Linked DNA regions of Prochlorococcus marinus XMU1408. The protein of the gene in region 2 interacts with the protein of the main gene of each other region in a pairwise test. Links are inferred from orthologs where the notes say so. Each region holds a gene or a part of one and is shown on either strand. Other genes may lie near its edges. The genes, in order: DNJ73_RS02825 and DNJ73_RS07895.

Evidence for each region.
Region 1: the proteins of DNJ73_RS07895 (region 2) and DNJ73_RS02825 interact in binary tests that used the Escherichia coli proteins (3 or more experiments, as listed by UniProt). The link is inferred for Prochlorococcus marinus XMU1408 from one-to-one orthologs.

The regions. Positions count from the first base shown.
Region 1 is NZ_QJUE01000002.1:231,844-245,024, reverse strand. Bases 1,302-4,219 are described here. They hold DNJ73_RS02825 (peptidoglycan D,D-transpeptidase FtsI family protein), read right to left. Parts: upstream 3,697-4,219; coding sequence 1,906-3,696; downstream 1,302-1,905. Other genes in these bases: DNJ73_RS02820 (hypothetical protein), read right to left, coding at 3,705-4,169; DNJ73_RS02830 (transaldolase), read right to left, coding at 1,302-1,814. Outside these bases: DNJ73_RS02835 (NAD(P)/FAD-dependent oxidoreductase), read left to right, coding at 1-821; more of DNJ73_RS02830, read right to left, coding at 816-1,301; DNJ73_RS02815 (CPBP family intramembrane glutamic endopeptidase), read right to left, coding at 4,254-5,600; DNJ73_RS02810 (histidine phosphatase family protein), read left to right, coding at 5,711-7,039; DNJ73_RS02805 (dihydroorotase), read left to right, coding at 7,044-8,318; lepB (signal peptidase I), read right to left, coding at 8,293-8,970; DNJ73_RS02795 (Spx/MgsR family RNA polymerase-binding regulatory protein), read right to left, coding at 9,067-9,414; DNJ73_RS02790 (inorganic diphosphatase), read right to left, coding at 9,472-9,996; DNJ73_RS02785 (hypothetical protein), read right to left, coding at 9,938-10,234; DNJ73_RS02780 (resolvase), read right to left, coding at 10,338-10,799; DNJ73_RS02775 (proline--tRNA ligase), read left to right, coding at 10,974-12,758; photosystem II protein Psb27, read left to right, coding at 12,814-13,181. UniProt on the Escherichia coli protein: Essential cell division protein that catalyzes cross-linking of the peptidoglycan cell wall at the division septum. Required for localization of FtsN.
Region 2 is NZ_QJUE01000005.1:266,324-272,812, reverse strand. What follows is about bases 2,797-5,745. They hold DNJ73_RS07895 (FtsW/RodA/SpoVE family cell cycle protein), read right to left. Parts: upstream 4,913-5,745; coding sequence 3,680-4,912; downstream 2,797-3,679. Other genes in these bases: DNJ73_RS07890 (ATP synthase subunit I), read left to right, coding at 5,329-5,745; DNJ73_RS07900 (cytochrome c biogenesis CcdA family protein), read right to left, coding at 2,921-3,667; DNJ73_RS07905 (cytochrome c biogenesis protein ResB), read right to left, coding at 2,797-2,916. Outside these bases: DNJ73_RS07925 (TlyA family RNA methyltransferase), read left to right, coding at 1-444; DNJ73_RS07920 (P-II family nitrogen regulator), read right to left, coding at 441-779; DNJ73_RS07915 (hypothetical protein), read right to left, coding at 820-1,047; queF (preQ(1) synthase), read left to right, coding at 1,261-1,650; more of DNJ73_RS07905, read right to left, coding at 1,636-2,796; more of DNJ73_RS07890, read left to right, coding at 5,746-5,748; atpB (F0F1 ATP synthase subunit A), read left to right, coding at 5,825-6,489.

The DNA.
Region 1 (13,181 bases), on a different replicon or contig from region 2:
ATTCTGGCTGTAATATATTAACTACTTTTATCGTCGTTAAAATAATAAAAAAGAATTCTAATATTTGGCAAATAACAGCTCTTGATGGGAGACAAATAGAGGCCAAGGCAGTTGTTATTGCTGATGGATCCCAATCACAGTGGCCAAAAACTTTTAATTTAGGTCCAAAGAATCTGAAATTTGCTTCCACTTTCTCAGGAAGAATTAAAAGAAAGGGAAAATTAAGAAGTGAAACTGCCAGATTCGAATTTGGTCTCGTAAAAAATGGATTCGCATGGGCCTTTCCATTAAAGGATGAAATAAATATTGGAATAGGAACTTTTCTAGATAGTAAAAATTCAATTCCCATTGATAAAATCCTAAAATCTTTTCTTCCTGATCTAGGACTTGAGCCCTGTGATGTAACTGGTCAAGAGAAAAAATTGAGAATATGGAATGGCCACAATAATTTAAGCGGAGACGGAATTCTTCTTGTTGGTGATGCTGCATCATTATGTGATCCTTTTTTAGCAGAGGGATTAAGACCGGCCTTGATGAGCGGATATGAAGCCGCAAACTGTCTTGTTAATTGGTTAGATGGAGAAATTAATAATTTAGATAATTACACTAATAATATGAAAAAGAACTGGGGCAATTCGATGGCTTGGGGAAAAAGAATTTCTCAAGTTTTTTATCGTTTTCCTAAAGTCGGTTATCAGTTAGGAGTTAAAAGACCCACTGCACCAGAAAGAATTGCTCAAATTCTTTCTGGTGAGATGAGCTACGAAGACATTGCAAAAAGAGTAATTAACAGATTAATCTTTCAAAAGTCAAGGTCATAAAGCAAGGGCAATTCCTTCTTCAATTAACTCAATTCTTTCATTCAATTGATTCTCTAATTTCTCAATTGCTTGACTAAAACCTTTTATTCCTTCGGTAAGTTTTTCGGTCGCCATTTTATCTCCAGCCATCATAAGTTCAAAAGATGTTTGATCTAGATGAATCTTCTCATCAATTACTAAAGGGTTTTGTGCATTTAGCTTAATAGGCAAGTCAGAATAAGTTTCATTAAGTTGCTGAAGCAACTTAGGAGAAATCGTTAGGAGATCACATCCAGCAAGCTCTGTGATTTCTTCAATATTCCTGAAACTTGCCCCCATAACTTCTGTTTTATAACCATTTGACTTAAAGTAATTAAATATTTTAGTAACCGAAATTACACCAGGATCTTCAATTCCTGGATAAAAATCTTTTCCTGTAGCTTTTTTATACCAGTCTAAAATTCTACCAACAAAAGGAGATATTAAAGTCACACCAGCATCAGCACATGCAACAGCTTGATAAAAATTAAACAATAAAGTTAGATTGCAATGAATATTTTCTTTCTCTAATACTTCAGCGGCCTTAATACCTTCCCAAGTAGAAGCTATTTTAATTAAAACACGATCATTAGAAATACCTGCTTGATTATATTTAGCAATTATTTTTCTAGCTTTCAAAATAGTGGCCTCAGTATCAAAACTCAGTCTTGCATCAACTTCTGTTGAGACACGACCAGGAATTAATTTCAAAATCTCTTTCCCAAAGACAACACATAATTCATCCAAAGCTTCTTTAACTACATCGCTATTTGAGGCTTCGGTCCCCAACATTTCTCTAGAATTAGTCAGGGCTTTATCAATCAAATTTTGATAGGCAGGTATCTGTGCGGCCGCCAAAATCAAAGAAGGGTTTGTGGTGGCATCTCTGGGGTGAAATTTTTTAATCGCCTCAAGGTCACCAGTATCAGCAACTACTACAGTCATTGAAGATAACTTCTCAAGAAGGGATTGCATAATTAAAAACGTCTTTCATGAGTAATAGACTAGCTATATTTTTTATGGATTTCACCCTCTATTGAGTTTTCAAGCAAAACTTAGCCATCTCTTAGCTTTTTTTTGCCAAATTCTCAATTCTCCCAGTACTTGGAGGTATTTGTTCAATAACAAGCAAAGTCTCAATGATTTTTTTGGCCACAGGAACTGCTACGGTTGAACCATAAGCAAATGGTTTTTGAGGTTCGTCAACTACCACCAAAACAACAAATCTAGGGTCATCAATAGGAAGACTTGCAACAAAGCTACAAATTTTTGAATCATAGTTTTTACCATCCTGCGATTTTTGCGCCGTACCTGTTTTTCCCCCAATTCGATAACCGGGAACAGTTGCTTCTATACCGCTTCCTTTCTCAACAACTGTTTCCATCCATCCAAGAACCGTCTTAGTGGCTTCTGGTGTTAACACCTGTTTAGATTCTGGAAGGCGAGTAGAAAAGGATTGGTAATCACCTTTCAACCCTTTAGTGATATGAGGAGTAACAAGTTTTCCTCCGTTAGCTATCAATGCGTGTAATTGCGCAAGCTTAAGAGGGGTAATCGAAAAGCCCTGCCCAAATGAAGCAACTGCAGGTTCAATCGGTTGATTGACAAATATCTGCTTAGATTTTATGTGTCCAGCAACTGCACCAGGCAAATCAGTCTCTGGCATCTCGTCGATACCTAGTTGTTTTAATCTTTGCCAATAACTAGTTGGATTTAATTTTCTCATAATCTTTACCATGCCTACATTACTTGAGACTTGTAATACCTCAGCAAAGTTCAATATTCCATTGGGATTACGATCCCAATTAGAGAGTGGCCAACCTCCAACAGTAACTAGACCATCATCATTTATTTCTCCATTTGGGTTTATGACGCCCTCTTCCAATGCGAGTGCTAAGTTGATAGGTTTAAAAGTAGAACCAGGTTCAAATAATTCCTGAACTGACCACTCTTTAAAAAGAGATGGTGAATATTCCCAGTATTTATTAGGATCATAACTTGGAGCAGAAGCTAATGCTAACAATTCTCCACTATCAATATTCATAACTATTACTACACCTTTTTTTGCATTCCACTCCTTTACTTGCTTTGAAATTTCTTTAACGGCTACCTCTTGAAGTCTTACATCTAAAGTTAGTTGCAAATTCAATTGGTCTTCATCAAATACACCACGCTTAATCCCAATAGGCAAAGGTGTTCCATCAGCACCTTTGCTAAGTACACTTGTTTTTTCTAAACGTCTCAGTTTTCTATCTAAACTCAACTCTAATCCAGCCTGAGGTCTTCTATCTAAATCTAAAAAACCAACTACATTTGCAAAAAGTGATCCATGAGGATAAAGTCTTTGTGGATAAGCCTCTAAATCAATACCACTAATTCCAAGTTTCTTAATTTCATTAGCTTTTTCTTGAGTTAACCCATCGGCAAGCTTTACCCCAGAAGAATAATTCCCAAAATCCTTTAAAATATCATCTACGCTTTTAGATAGTGGTAAAGAAAGAAGTTTTGCCACCTCTACTGGCTTACGCACAGTTCCATATGAATCACCTGGAAAATTAAAATATCTAGGATGAGCCCAAAGCTTAAAACGTTTTTCATCTATTGCTACTAGTTTTCCATTTCGATCTAAAATAGATCGACGTGTACCAAGAGGGCTCTTCTTTTCAGTTTGAACTACTCGTGCTTTAGCTTTTAATTCTTCAGACTGCAATAATTGAATCCAACCTACTCTAAAAAAAAGGCCTCCAAGTCCAAGGCACAAGATAAAAAAGACAATTCTAAACCGATAACCAGATAGAGGCGAAAGAGTTTTCACCTTAAATCCCATTCTCTTATCTCTCGAATTAAAATTTGTCATGTGTATTATCAATAACCTGACTTAACAGGAAAGAAAGAAATTCTTTCTAAGAATCTTTTTTTGAATGTCTTTTTAGCTAAAGATTTTGGATTTAGTGGGTTTGGTCTCTCCAAATAAATAAGATCTTCAGCTTTAGTAGGAACTAAATATCTAGACAACTTTTGATTTTTCAATAGGTACCCCTCAAGAATTGAAGTTGATTCCAATATCCTTCGATTCAAGTCTCTAGTTTTCTCAAGCTTGGTATAAGATTTAGTCCAAAGATATTGAGAATGAAGAGCAACAGATGACATTATCGCTACTGTTATAAGTACACCTACCAATGCTCCATCTAGAACAATATGAAGAGCAGTATGAATTGGAAATTTCCTCTGTACATTTTTTGAAGAAAAAAAACTATTTGAAAAAACAATTGGCAACTTCTTTTTTTGAAATTGTCCTACTTTTTTTTCATATAGAGTATGACTAACCAATTCAAAATTCGAAAGTAGTTCAAGTCAAACACCTTGATCAAGCAACTGCAAGACCTGGAATGCTGATATTTTGTTTATTTAATATCAAGCTACCAACATCAAACTAGCAAAAGTTACTCCATTCCATAAAGAATGCATCAGAGCACAAGGGAACAGCCTTCCTGAACTCAATCTCATTAATCCAAGACCAACACCTAAAACAAATAAAGGAGGTAATTCTCCTACACTTAGATGAGCCAAAGCAAAGATCAGAGCACTGAATAAAACTCCGCTAATTTTGCCAACCTTGGATACTAATACAGGAAGAAGAACACCCCTGAAAACCAGCTCCTCAAATACTGGAGCCAAAACAACCGTTGTAATCAACAGAAAGAATAATGGGATAAATTCATCACTACTTAAAACAAGTTCCAACAAAGGGTTGCTACCACCTTGGTCCCCTATAACCTCATTCATTAGCCACCCAACAAGCAAAACCAAAGGCATAATCATTAGCCATCCAGCAAGTGCTTTAAGAATTCCTTCTTTGATAGGTTTGATTTTCCATTGCAACCATCCTCCTTCTGTTTTTGAAGAAACAATGCCCATTAATTGATATCTAATAATTAATAAAGGACCTATAGTCATTGAGCAGTATCCGATAAGTACTCTTAAAGAATCTTTTAGAGGAGAGGATAAATTATTAAATAATAAATCAGTTATTGGTATTACAAGTGCAGGAAAAACAACCTCGCCAATAACTACAAAACCACCGGAAATTAAAAGAACCATATCTATTAGTGATAAAGGAGGAGCGATAATTTCTGGCCATTGAGTATTTTTCTTTCTTAAAAAAACCAAAATATAATTAATCAATAATATTGTCCCTAGAAAAGAAGCAATAAATGGTAATAGCTGAGAAGTTAATAGCCTTAAAGCAACTCTTGAATTATATCTTTTATTAATACATTTTGCCTCAGAGAATCCAAGCCTTAAGCAAGAGGTCTGATAAAGTAAAGGATCTAAATTTATCTCATTAGAATCAGGAAATTCATCTAATTCTTTACCTTTATTTCTATCTAGTAAGTATTTCTTAACAGTCTCAAAGTTTTTATCCTTAAAGTCTTTCTTTAATATTAGTTTTTGCTCACTCTCAGACTCTTCAAGAACAGCTAGCAACAACCTCTGTCTATCATCAATTTGTTCAAAAGAAATATTTTTAAGAGTTTGATAAAGTTTTTTTTGAGGTTCTGAATCTAAAAATATATCTTTAATCGATTCAGGTACTGAGGAAGAAGCTGACACAGCCATTTCAGTTTGCATCAATGAAATCCTTGGTGCTACTGATGGACGATCAAAGCTTTCTTTCAAGCCTTGACGCCAAATAAGAACAGTTAAAAGCAATGAAAATAGAGCTATAGCCCATTTCCAACCAATTTTGGCTTGTCCCATAAGAATCAACTTGTAAAAACTGACATGGAGAAAGACTTCTATCTTTACTAAAAGAACATTAGATTGGCCCCATGGCTAATACCATAATTATCTAGAAGACACTTTATTTAATGACATTGCGTCTAATTTTTGTCCGTCATGGATTGAGTAGTTTTAATAAGGAAGGTCGTATTCAAGGAAGAAACGACCTTTCAACATTGACTAAAGAGGGACAATCGCAAGCAGAAGCAGCCGGAAAAATAATCTCTTCTATTCCAATAGATGCGGTTTACAGCTCTCCTTTACAAAGAGCTTCAGAAACTACAAAAATTATTATCAAACAACATCAAAGTAAACTTCAAGCAACTTACACGAATGATCTTTTAGAAGTTGACCTGGGTCCCTGGAGTGGGTTAACAAAAAATGAACTAAAGAATCTTCACCCTGATAAGTTTGCAATATGGGAAAAAGAACCAAAAGAACTAACTATAAATAGAGAAGACGGTTCTAAATTTCAGCCAATTAAAGAACTTTTAACCCAAGCAGAAAATTTTCTCAAGTCAATATTTAAGTCTTTTTGTGATTCTAATAAAACAATTTTAATTGTTGCCCATAATGCAATTCTTAGATGCTTAATACTCAAATTAATTAATGAGCCGTCAAAAGGATTCAGAAGAATTAAATTAGACAACACCTCGATCTCAATTTGTAATATTGACTTTAATAATTGGGAAGATAGGCAAGTTCAAATTCAATGTCTCAATAATATCGCCCATTTAAAACCTAGTCTTCCAAAAAATAATAGTAAAAAAAGAATTATTTTAGTGAGACATGGTGAAACAAATTGGAATAAGCAAGGGAGGTTCCAAGGACAAATTGACATTCCTTTGAATCAGAATGGAAAAGAACAAGCCAATGCTGCAAGAGAATTTATGAAACATATTTCTATTCAAAAAGCTTTTAGTAGTCCTCTCTCAAGGCCAAGAGAAACAGCAGAGATAATTCTAAAAGAACATCCAGGAATTGAAATCTCTCTAAAAGATAACCTTAAAGAAATTGGTCACGGCAAATGGGAAGGAAAACTAGAGTCTGAGATTAAGTCCGACTGGCCAGATCTTCTTGAAACATGGAAAATCTCTCCTGAAGAAGTCCAAATGCCTGAAGGAGAAAATATAAATCAAGTCTCCACAAGATCCATTACTGGTTGGGTAGAAATATGTAAAGATCTTAAAGACAATGAAACTGCATTGGTTGTTGCTCACGATGCAGTAAACAAAACCATTCTTTGCCATCTCTTGGGTTTAACGCCATCTGAAATTTGGATGATCAAACAAGGAAATGGTGGAATTACAGTTATTGATATCTCCGAGAAAGAAGGGCAACCAGATCAAATAGCTTGCCTAAATGTTACTTCTCACTTAGGGGGGATTATCGACACAACAGCTATTGGAGCGCTTTAATTTAATGAAAAGTAGTTATCTTTTCGAAAATATTCAAACACTTGAAGGATCCAGATCAACTTTAAAGAATCAAACTGTTTTAATAAAAGATGGCGTAATCAAAGCATTTGGTAAAAAAGCTCTTCAAAATGCGGAACTTTTAAATATAAAGCCAAAAAATGCTAAAAATATGCTTCTAGCACCTTGCCTCGTTGACCCTCACTCGTTTTTGGAATCTCCTTTTAAAGGGAAAGCAGAGAATATATATACACTAATCAAAAAAGCAACAGTTGCTGGATATGGCCAATTAGGAATTTTGCCAAGAAGTAATTTATGGAGAGATCAAATTGAATCAATTATTTCTTTAAAAACTATCAATAGCGAGGTTTTAATTCATATATGGGGAGCTTTTAGTCTAGGTGGAAAAGGGATTTCCCTCTCTAAACATTCTGATCTACTACAAAATGGAGCCATTGGCTTAGCTGATGACGATTTCACTCCTCCCATAGAACTTCTTAAGCAAGGGTTTTCACTTGGAGAAATGAAAAAATCGCCTGTACTTTTAGCACCAAGAGATATATCCCTTCAAGCAGAAGGAATGTCTAGGGAAAGCGTAGATACACTAAGAGCAGGCTGGCCTCCTGACCCTATCGAAAGTGAAATTCTTCCTCTTGTCCAATTACTAGAGCTTCACAAGCAATATCCTGATATTGCTCTGCGATTAATGAATATATCAACTTCTGAAGGTGTTTCAAAACTTAAGGATGCTTACTTAAATCCACTAACAACTGTCCAATGGTGGCATCTAGTAACCGACAACTCCTATCTTTCTCCTTTTGACATTGGTTGGAGCGTAACACCCTCATTAGGATCTCCAAAAGATAGAGCATCACTCATAAAAGGATTAGAAGAAAATGTTTTAACAGCAATATCTGTTCACTCCACCCCTACAGATGATTCGGAAACCAAGCAGCCTGCAAATAGAAGAAAAAAAGGTATTAGTGGATACAACTTAGTCCTGCCTTTGCTCTGGGATCAATTAATAAGGAAGTCAGGTTGGGAAGTAGAGAAATTATGGGAAAAACTAAGTTTTGGTCCATCTAAAGTAATGAACCAACCTGAAGAAAAATTAAGTTTAGATAGTAACCGATGGTTATTGTTTGACCCTGAAAAAGAATGGGTCCAATCTAATGAAAAAAATAATTTAACAACCGCTACCAATCAACCGATGAAAGATCATAAGATATGCGGGAAAGTTATAGATTGTGGGCTTATTAATCAAGTTTACCAAAACGACTAATAGGCCAAAAACGCCAGGTTGCCTTGCCAATTATTTCTTTCTCGGGTAAGAATCCTCCCGATGGCCAAAACCGACTATCCCAACTATTAGCTCGATTATCACCCAATACAAATATATGTCCTTGTGGAACAATTGTAGTAATCGGACGACATAGATTAAATTTGTCTTTTTTTGGACAAAAGTATTCAACATATGGTTCATCTATCGATTTATCATTTAAGACAAGAGTTCCATTTTCATTAATCAAGAGACGATCACCTCCTACAGCTATTACACGTTTGATATAAGCATCACAAGCCCTATCTCTCAAAGTAGGTATCCATGAAATCAATGGGAAGGTTATTAAAGAACATTTAAATTCAGACGGAAGTTGTTTTTTCCTATCAGCTATCAATTTCTTATCAAAAGAATACGGTGAGTTAAACACTACTATTTCCCCACGAAAAGGAGCTCTGTTACGCAAAGATATTTTTTCAACAATAAGTCGATCATTCACCTTCAATCCAGGAAGCATTGAGCCAGACGGGATATATCTAGCTTCTGCGACAAAATGACGAATACCAGCATATAAAAGAACAGTTAGAGAAACAGGTCCCCACGTATCAAAGAAAGAACGCCACCATGATTTCTTATTTTGTTTCCTTAAGTTCAAATGATTTGGCTGCACTAGTTTATGAATATTAAATATATAGCTTACTTTATTTCTATAAACTACTTAATTAAGTCAATGCTAGCCCTAATATAAATTTCATAATAATTTTTCAGCCCACTTTTCTTCTTTAAATCCAACTAAAAGGCATTTATTAGACTTATATAAAAAAGGTCTCTTTATTAATCTAGGTTCTATAAAAAGTTTCTCAAAAAATTCTTTATCACTCATTTTCTTAACAACCTCTGAGCCAATTGTCCGATATATCAGCCCACTTGTATTTAAAAGATATTTTCTTCCCCCATATACCTCACTTGCAGAGACAAGCATTGCCTTAGTAGGAGGAATCCCTAAAATATCAATTAATTCGAAGGGAATGTCGTTATTTTCAAGCCATTTAATAGCTCTCCGACAAGTAGAACATGAAGAATAACTAAATAATTTCAAATTTCTGAAAATATTAGAGTAGTAAGTTAATAAAAAAAAATCAAATTAATATAATTATTATTTTCCTTGATCATATTGATGAGCCTTTATGCAGCTTTTCAATAAATCATCAACAGCATCAAAATCTCTCCATCCGTCAATTACAATCACTCTCCCCTCCAAGCTTTTGTAGGTTCTAAAAAACTCAGCCACATCCTCCAATTGGTTCTGAGCTATTTGCTTAATAGTATTTATTTCTCTTTGTCTTGGATCGGCTGTAGGAACACATAAAAGCTTGCCATCATAAGCCCCCGAATCATGCATATCAAGGACTCCAATAGGTCGAGCCTTGATCAAACAACCTGCAAAAGTTGGTTCTTCCATTACAACCATTGCATCAAGCGGCGCCCCATCCTCAGCAAGAGTATTTGGAATAAATCCATAATCAAAAGGATATCTGACTGAAGAGTGCAATACTCTATCAAGAGCCATAATTCCCGCAGAGCTAAAATATTCATATTTGTTTCTACTTCCAGCTGGAATCTCAACAACTAGATTTACTAATCCAGGTGATGGTGATGGGGGAAGATGACTCAAGTCCATTCTGTTTTATGGAAGTCGGTATAATACTTTTTTGTGTATCTGGTCTTTCACTGATAACTGCTAGTAATGGAATGCCTAACATTACAAATACTATTGCTAAACCAATTAAAGAAGTTGAGGTACTATTAAAACTGTAAGGATCTTCATCATCAGAAGAAAGTTGATCAGTTTCTTTATTGAAAAAGGAAGAATCAATCTCTGAAGATTGCTTCTTAATTAAATGAGGTTCCAAATCCATGCAAGGTTTTTAATAGATCAACCGTTAGTAGAATGTGCGTAAATCAATTAAAGAATTTAATTCAGATGATAATTATATAAATATTATCCCACATTCAAGAAAACTAAGCAGCCTTTCTATCAGTATCTTTTAGATGATTTGGAATAGTTTGTTTAATTTCAGAATTCCCTTCTAGTTGATTTCTAATAATCCTTAATTCCTCAAGTATTGCATTTAGAGTATTTTGAGTTTCTGAAGATGGTGAATTAAATATTTCAACAGTTACTTCCTTAATTCTAAGAATATCTTTTGCGAATCGAGCAACTTCATTAGGATGAAAAAGCAATTGATCTTTTTGATCACTTCTAAATTCTGTATTTAATTTTTTGGGATTGAATGGTGGATTAAGATTTCTTGTGTCGGTATTTGTATATCTGTATACAGAAGCTCTGGATCTATTCAACGTTTTTTGAACTTCATCAATTGTTAATAATGAGTCTGCTGAGTTGGCAACTGTATTCAATACTTTATCTATAGACTCCTCTGCTCTTCCGTTAATGCCTGAATTTACTGAACCGTTAAACATTGCCAAAGGATGCGTCTAAAGAAATATGTGAGAGAAGTTAGCAGATGAATCAAATTATCACCACGTACATTTGAACACTTTATAAAAACAACATGATTCCCGCACAATCAATGTTGATCTTCTTCTCGCTTTCGCTCGAAGTACTAATGTCAGAAAGATTCACATTTTAGGCTTATGCGCGTCTCCCGCCTAATGCTTACAACCCTCAGAGACGTCCCTGCCGAAGCAGATATCACTTCACATCAATTACTTTTAAGAGGAGGTTTTATCAGGAGGCTCACAGGAGGTATTTATGCATATATGCCATTGCTTTGGAAAGTTTTAAAAAAAATAACCTTAATTGTTGAAGCAGAATTGGAGAAAAAAGGCTGTCTTCAAACTCTTCTTCCTCAACTACAGCCTTCAGAATTATGGGAGAAGAGTGGCAGATGGAAGTCTTATACAGAAGGAGAAGGCATTATGTTCAGCTTAAAAGATAGACAAGGTAAAGAGCTTGGATTAGGACCAACTCATGAAGAAGTAATAACACAAATAATTTCTCAAACTATTCATTCTTACAAACAATTACCAATAAATATATTTCAAATACAAACAAAGTTTAGAGATGAAATTAGACCGAGATTTGGATTAATGAGAAGCAGAGAATTCATCATGAAAGATGCTTACTCGTTTCATGCTAATGAGAATGATTTAAAATCCACTTACATAGATATGAAAAATGCCTATGAAAATATTTTTACACAATGTGGCCTAGATTTTGTTTGCGTAGATGCTGATAGTGGTGCTATTGGAGGAGCTGCTTCTCAAGAGTTTATGGTTACAGCTAAAACCGGAGAAGACTTGATTTTAATAAGTTCTGATGGGAATTATGGGGCTAACGAAGAAAAAGCAGTTTCAATTATTGACGAAGAAAAATTATTAGATATTAATAAAAAACCTGCAATAATTAAAACTTATAATCAAAAAACGATAGAGGAATTATGCAATCATAATGATTTTCATCCTACTCAAATCATAAAGGTTCTAGCTTATATTGCAACCTGTGATGACAATAAAAAATACCCGGTTCTTATTAGTATTAGAGGTGACCAAGAGTTAAATATTGTAAAACTTTCGAATGAAATAAGTCATAATTTAAAACAAAACGTTTTAGAAATTAGAGCTATTTCAAATGATGATCTGCTAAAAGAAGGTATTTTAAATATCCCATTTGGATTTATAGGGCCCGATCTCAATGATAATGTTCTCTCAAATGCCAAAGTATGGGAAAAAAAATTTATAAGGCTTGCTGATTTTTCGGCCAAAGATCTTAAAATTTTTATATGTGGAAATAATATTGAGGATGAACATAGAGTATTTTATAATTGGGATTTACTTAATACAAATCAGCAGACATGTGATTTAAGAAAAGCCAAAGCCGGTGATAGGTGTTTCCATGATAAAAATCAAAAATTAAAAGAATGTAGAGGAATAGAAATAGGCCATATTTTTCAATTAGGTACTAAATACTCCAAATCACTAAATGCTAATTTTACCAGTGATCAAGGCATAGAAAAACCATTCTGGATGGGATGCTATGGTATTGGAATTTCAAGATTAGCTCAAGCAGCAGTAGAACAAAACCATGATGATTCAGGTATTATTTGGCCAGTATCAATTGCACCCTTTGAGGTGATAATTATAATTGCCAATATTAAGGATATTAATCAAAGAAATTTAGCTGAGGAAATATACAAAGAGTTAATAAACAATCGAATTGATGCATTACTTGACGATAGAGATGAGAGGGCTGGAACAAAGTTTAAAGATGCAGACCTTATTGGCATTCCATGGAGAATAGTTGTTGGGAGAGAAGCTAATTCTGGCAGAGTTGAATTACACAATAGAAAAACCAAACTTACAGAGTCATTTGATCAAGTATCTATTTTAAAAAAGCTTTCAGAAGAATTTAATAAGTAAAAACTATAAATTTCGCCCAAAGGACTCTAGAGTCTCATGTAACTGCAAAATAAAAATGATTTCTGCCTTTCATCACCTCTCCACCAGGATGGTGAGGGCAGCTTTGGCTATTTGCCTTGGCTTATGCCTAATACTCTTTCAATTCGCTTCAGAAGTGAATGCAGCTAAAACACTAATGACTGGAGACTTTGCAAAAGACACTATTTCAGTCTCCTCAGTTTTAAAAGAAACCATAACTTTACCTAAAGAAGATAAAGGTCTTTCAGAAGCAGAAAAAGAAGCTGTTTTTCTAATAAGCGATTACATTTCTAGATATAGAAATCGATCTCAAGTAAATACCTCTGATACCTTTACAACAATGCAAACTGCACTAAACGCTTTATCAGGTCATTACAAAACTTTCGCAAACAGACCAGTTCCCGA
Region 2 (6,489 bases):
AGTATTAGAAATGATCCAAGAGTGGTTCTTTTGGAAAGAACCAATATTAGATATTTAACTCCTGAGAAATTATTTAATGATGGAGATCCAATTCCAGACTTAGCAGTTGCAGACTTGTCTTTTATATCACTTAAAATTGTTTTACCTAGTATTAAAGCTCTTCTTCACAGTGCTAGATCTGAATTGGTAGTACTAGTGAAGCCTCAATTTGAAGTTGGTAAAAGTAAAGTTGGTAAGGGTGGCGTTGTACGTGATCATTCTTTGCATGCTGAGGCTATTAAGGGAATAGTTAATGAATCTAAAAAATATGGATGGTATCCAAAAGGACTAATTGCTTCACCGCTAAAGGGACCAGCTGGCAATCAAGAATATCTCCTTTGGATGGATGAAGAAGCTAAAGAAAATATTGAGGTAGAGAAATTTATAAATTTTTTGGAAGTTTAAAGAGCTGTTTCGTTTCTATCTCCAGTTCTGATTCGAACAACGGAATCAATTGGAGTAACGAAAATTTTGCCATCACCAATTTCCCCAGTCTTGGCTGCATCAGCAATGGCCTTTAAAACAATTTCAGTTTTTTCATCAGGAACTACAACTTCAATTTTTAGTTTTTGAAGAAATTCAACCGTGAACTCAGAACCTCTGTATCTCTCGACTTGTCCTTTTTGTCTCCCAAATCCTCTTACTTCGCTAACAGTCATGCCAACTATTCCTGCATTTACTAATGCAATTTTTACATCCTCTAGTTTGAAAGGACGAATTATTGCTTCTATCTTTTTCATATCGCTTTAAGTAACTCCTCAAATATTAGATAGTTTTTGATCAGATTTTGTCTATTTGAGTTAGAGAATGGATGAAATTTACATTTATGCCTGCATTCATGGCATCTTCGCAAAGCATATGTGCATCTTTAGTAGGGATTAGTACTAAATTATTACTAATTGATTCCCAATGACTGGTTTCGAAATGAGTCTGTAGCCAAAGCATTCCATGTATACTGTTTGGCTCTATTTGAGTTCCATTTCTTTTCTCAAAAAGACAGATGTCCATGCAAAACCTTTGTGTACATTCCTATTAGGGGGTATAGCGAGGATTGACTTTGTGCTGAATGATACAAATTCAGACTTTTGATGCGATTTGATTGTTTTTTGATTATGAGATATTAATTGAGGTAAAAATTTTTTAAACAAGCTTTTATGTAGTCTGTGATTTAAATGCTTTTAAATTGTGCCTAAGCCAGAGGACGGAATCAAAGAGGAACTTATGTATGGCGAAAGAAAAATAGAGAATGGGAAACTGATATGTTTTCCAAATCCTAATAGAAATAGGGACTATGAAATTACAGTAGAGTTTCCCGAATTTACTTGTAAATGTCCTTTCTCTGGTTATCCTGATTTTGCAAATCTAAGATTAATATATCAACCAAATAAGAAGGTAATAGAATTAAAAGCAATTAAGCTTTATTTAAATAACTTTCGTGATAAGAAAATATCTCATGAAGAAGTAGCAAATCAAATCATAGATGATCTAGTTGAGGCTTCAGATCCAAAGTGGATTCAAATAGAAGCTGATTTTAATCCTAGGGGGAATGTTCATACTATTATTAGAGTTTGTCATGGAAAAAGAAATAATTTGGAGCTAATTATTCAATAAATTACTAAATTTGGGCAATTCTTTTGAAAGACCTGATAGATTTCTGTTGCTTATTCCACCAATATAAATTATAGATTTTTCTTTTTCATGTAATACCCATATTTTTTTAGTTGAGATTATACTTAGTGTGCCACCAAAAAGGATTATGGCAAAGCTAGTATATACCAGAGGGACTCCAGGATCACGCTTTAAAAGTAGTCCACTGCTTGGAATTATGTTGATAATCTTAATTAGTGTTCCTTTTACTTCTGCTTCTTTATTAGTACTTAATGTCATTAATTTTTTTCCATCATTATCATAAATTGTTACTGGTCCAAGTTCACTATTAACTGTTAATAATATAGGATCTTTCCCATCCTTCTTAATAGGTATTATCGTTCCCCATACTTGCTCACCTAGTTCAGGTATAGATTTTATGGGAATTTGTAATTTTGGACTATTTTTAAATTGAAGAGTTATTGCTGCTAATGACCAGTCAGCTTGGTATAATGTTAATCCTTTGTATCTTAAAGGGTAATTAACACTTATTTCTTTTTCTTCTTTTTTACCATTAGGTTCAATGATTTTTACTTTCGATCTATATTGCTCAGCTCTTCCTTGAGGGTCTCTATCAATTTGAAATTTTTGCAATTCAATAGTTAATTCTTGTTCTTCATTCCTGTCTAATAAATTAATTGATCTACCAGGGGCTAGGAATTTTTCTATTGTTTGTCCGTTTAATGATCCATAGGTTGCACCTAACATTAATAGGATCATACCGAGGTGAATTAATATAGGGCCTAACCTTCCAATTACACCTTGTCTAGCAGCTATCCTTCCATCTGATTCTTTAACATTCCAACCTTGTTTTTTTAAATGAATTCTAAGTTTTTCTAGGCCTTCTGATGGGTTGCTAGCCTGTATAGTCTGAGCAATAGATAGTTTTTCTATTTGACGAGGATATTTATAATCAATCCATTTTAATGCTGACTTAAGTATTGGTAATTGACGCCTAAAGCTACAAACTGCAAGTGCAATACCTAGCCAACTGAGTAGCAATAAGAACCAAAAACTTGTATAGATATGATTGAATTCAAATAGTAGTAATATATTTCCATTGATTATCCCAATAAGCGGATTTTTATTATAAATATCATAGTAGAATTGATCTGATTCTTGTTGTGGAATTAGAGTCCCAGCCGCACAAGAAATTGCTATTAACAACAATATTAATATTGCAACTTTTAAACTAGAAAGCCAATTTAAAATTTGGCTAATCTTTTTCATCTTTTTATATCCAAATAGAAAGAAGGCTTAAAAGACCAACAGTTAATAAAACGACTCCACTAATTGGAGGAATCCATTTCCCAATAGGTCGTAATGATAATAATTTTGGAATACTTGCTGCAAAAGTACCTGCAACAAATAAAGGAACAATTTGCCCAATTGCAAAGCTTCCAAGAAAAATAGTGCCACTAATAGGGTTTCCTTGCTTTCCAACCCAAGCGAGAAGGACTGCCAAAACTGGAGTCGTGCAAGGTGAGGAAGCGAATCCAAAAGCTAAACCTGCGAAAAGTGGCGCAAATGAAGAGGGAACTTGATTTTTCCAAATTTCAGGGTCAGGACCTGATGGCAGTGAAAATTTATAAATCCCAAGAAGATTAAGACCCATGGCTATTGCTAGTAAACTAATAAAAATTGAAAATAAGCTTGGCAATTGACCATAAATTTTCCCTAAAAAACTGCTTAAAACACCTAATATGACTAGTGATATAACTATCCCGCTGCAGAAACTAATGGTTCTTTGAAGAGCGTTTTGGTCGTTTTTAAATCCAGCTAAATATGCAACTGTTATAGGTAAAAGTGACAATGAACAAGGTCCCAAACTGGTCAAAAGACCTCCTATGAAAACTATTAAAAGCGTTAAAGGACTTGGATGATCTAGCCCATTATTAATTAATTGCTCGCCATGACGAGTCAAATCAGAAAAAATTAAACTTATGGAAGAAATATTCAAAAAAAGATTTACCACCTTCATTCTTCTACCAGATTATCTATTTAAAAGTCTTTTTGAGTGATCTTTAACTATTAAGTCTGTTGATTCAATAGATGATCTTACCAACAAGGCAGCTATGAGTAAGCTTGAAATTAATGAGTTCCCTCCATAACTAATTAAAGGCAAAGGTAGACCAGTTGTAGGCATTGCACCTGAAGAAACAGCTATGTGCATAATTGATTGGCCGACAAGAATAGTACCTGATCCCATTGCAATTAATTTGGAATAATTATTTCTACAACTTAGAGATATTTTAAGGCTTAAATAAGCAACTACAAGAAGAAATGATAAAAGTAGAGTGGATCCAAAGAATCCAAATTCTTCAGCAAAAACAGCAAATATAAAATCAGTACTTTGTATAGGTAGATATTGTAATTTTTGCACAGAAAGACCATAACCTTCTCCAAATAAACCACCAGAACCTATAGCATAAAGGCTCTGAACTAACTGATAGCCACTTCCTTGTGGGTCTTTCCATGGATTCAGAAATGACATCACACGGATTTTTTGATATTCGTTAGAAAGAATACTTATTGAACCTATAACTAATCCTGATAAAGCGGTGTTGAAAAGGTAGCGAAAATTAATGCCAGCTGCTAAGGCTATCATCCAAAGCATTATTCCCGTTAAGGCAGCGGTGCTTAAATTTGGCTGCTTTATAATTAATAGAATAATAGATCCAAAAATAGTTAACCAAAAAAGTTTTTTATCTGAATTTATTCTCTCCCATTGCCCAAAAAGTTTTGCACTTTGGAGAATGATAAATGGTTTGATTAATTCTGATGGTTGGACTTGCAGTGGCCCTAAAATTAACCATCGCGTAGAACCATTAACTGTGCTACCAAAAAAGCTTGTTGCAGCAATAAGAACCATGCCTATTAAAAGGCATGGACCAGATAGCTTAAGCCATCTTTTTAGATTGATATTGATGGCTAGGTAGAAAATGCTCCAACTAGCAGCTAGCCAAATTATCTGTCTTTTTATGTAGTAGGCACCATCACCCATTTCTCTATTGGCTACCCACCAACTAGCTGATCCAAGTATGAGAATCCCTGCCAAGCTCCAAAAGAAGATTAATCCCATAATTAAACGTCCTTCCTTTGGCCAAAACTGCCAAGGCAATGGGAGTATCTTTTTATTTACTAAATTACCCAGAAAATTTTTTGATTCATGGATGGTTTTTTGTTTGCGTTCAAATTGAAGTTTTTTATTAGAAATATTAATCAAAGGATCTTTTGCTTATATACCATTGAGCCGCTTAATCTCAATTTGCCAAGTATTTGAATGGAATTAAGTAACTTTCATATGGAATTGAAGAAAGATTATGATTTTTTCATGATGAAATGTAATTGTTAGTTTTTAGTGACAGATAAAAAAGATCTAGAAAAAAATTAATTTGATAATAATACAATCAAATGTTAGAGAAATTATTTATTAATATAGATTTTAGGATTAAAACTCTCATGAAAATAATTTGCTCTTATTTAACAAATTAGAAAATCAATCAATTTATTAATAAAAAATTTTTTTGTTTTGATGCAAGTCTCGTGATAGATTCCCCGGGCCTTTGCAGAGAGCTTAGGTGTCTTGTTTGCAAAACCACTTCTCATTAGCACTAAGGATCTTCAATATGAGGAATTTTTGTGGCATCTGAGATTGTTGAAGATTGCTCAAGTCGTGATCCTCTTCTGGATATTGACTTGTCGGACTCATCGTCCGGAGTCAAATCAGACGAATTTCTTGAACTTCAATTTCGAGTATTTCGTCTGGCATTTTTATTGACCATTTTTTCTGTTGGCATAGCAGGTTTCTTTTGGGGAACACAGGCTAGTGCAAGCCTATTTATTGGTGCTTTATCAGGAATTTTTTATTTTCGCTTGCTTGCTCGCGGAGTTGGAAAATTAGGTACTTCATCAAAAATCGTCGGTAAAGTCCAGTTGCTAGTCCCGGTCCTTTTGGTTTTGGCATCTTCTAGATTTCCTCAACTTGATTTGATTCCGGCACTATTAGGATTTTTGCTTTATAAACCAGCGTTAATTATTCAGTTTCTAGCTATGCCATAGAGGCTTATTTAGAAATCAAATTTTTAAGTTTTGTTTGTTTGGCTTTTATTTTCTTCTTAACCTAACTTCCAGATAAATGGGTTCTTTGCCATTTGTTTTTCCTTTTGCTGAGTTAGAGGTGGGCCAACATCTCTATTGGCAAATTGGAAATTTTAGAATTCACGGCCAAGTCTTTATGACTTCATGGCTTCTAATAGGCGCTTTGCTTGCCTTAGTGGTCATTGGAACTAAAAAAATGGAACGTGATCCAAAAGGTGTACAGAATCTTTTGGAATTCCTTTGGGATTACATTCGTGATCTTGCAAGAACTCAAATTGGAGAAAAGGTTTATAGAGATTGGATGCCTTTCATCGGAACCCTCTTTCTGTTCATTTTTGTGAGCAATTGGGGCGGAGCATTAGTTCCCTGGAAGCTGATCGAATTACCAAGTGGTGAACTTGGCGCTCCTACAGCTGACATAAATACAACTGTTGCTTTAGCACTACTGGTATCTCTCTCATATTTCTATGCGGGGTTGAGCAATAAAGGTTTGCGTTACTTCGAGTATTACGTTCACCCAACGCCAATAATGCTCCCATTCAAAATTGTGGAGGATTTTACAAAGCCCCTTTCGTTATCTTTCCGTTTATTTGGAAACATTTTGGCAGATGAACTTGTTGTAGCGGTACTCGTTTTTCTAGTACCTCTTGTTCTTCCAGTTCCAGTTATGTTTCTAGGCTTGTTTACTAGTGCTATTCAAGC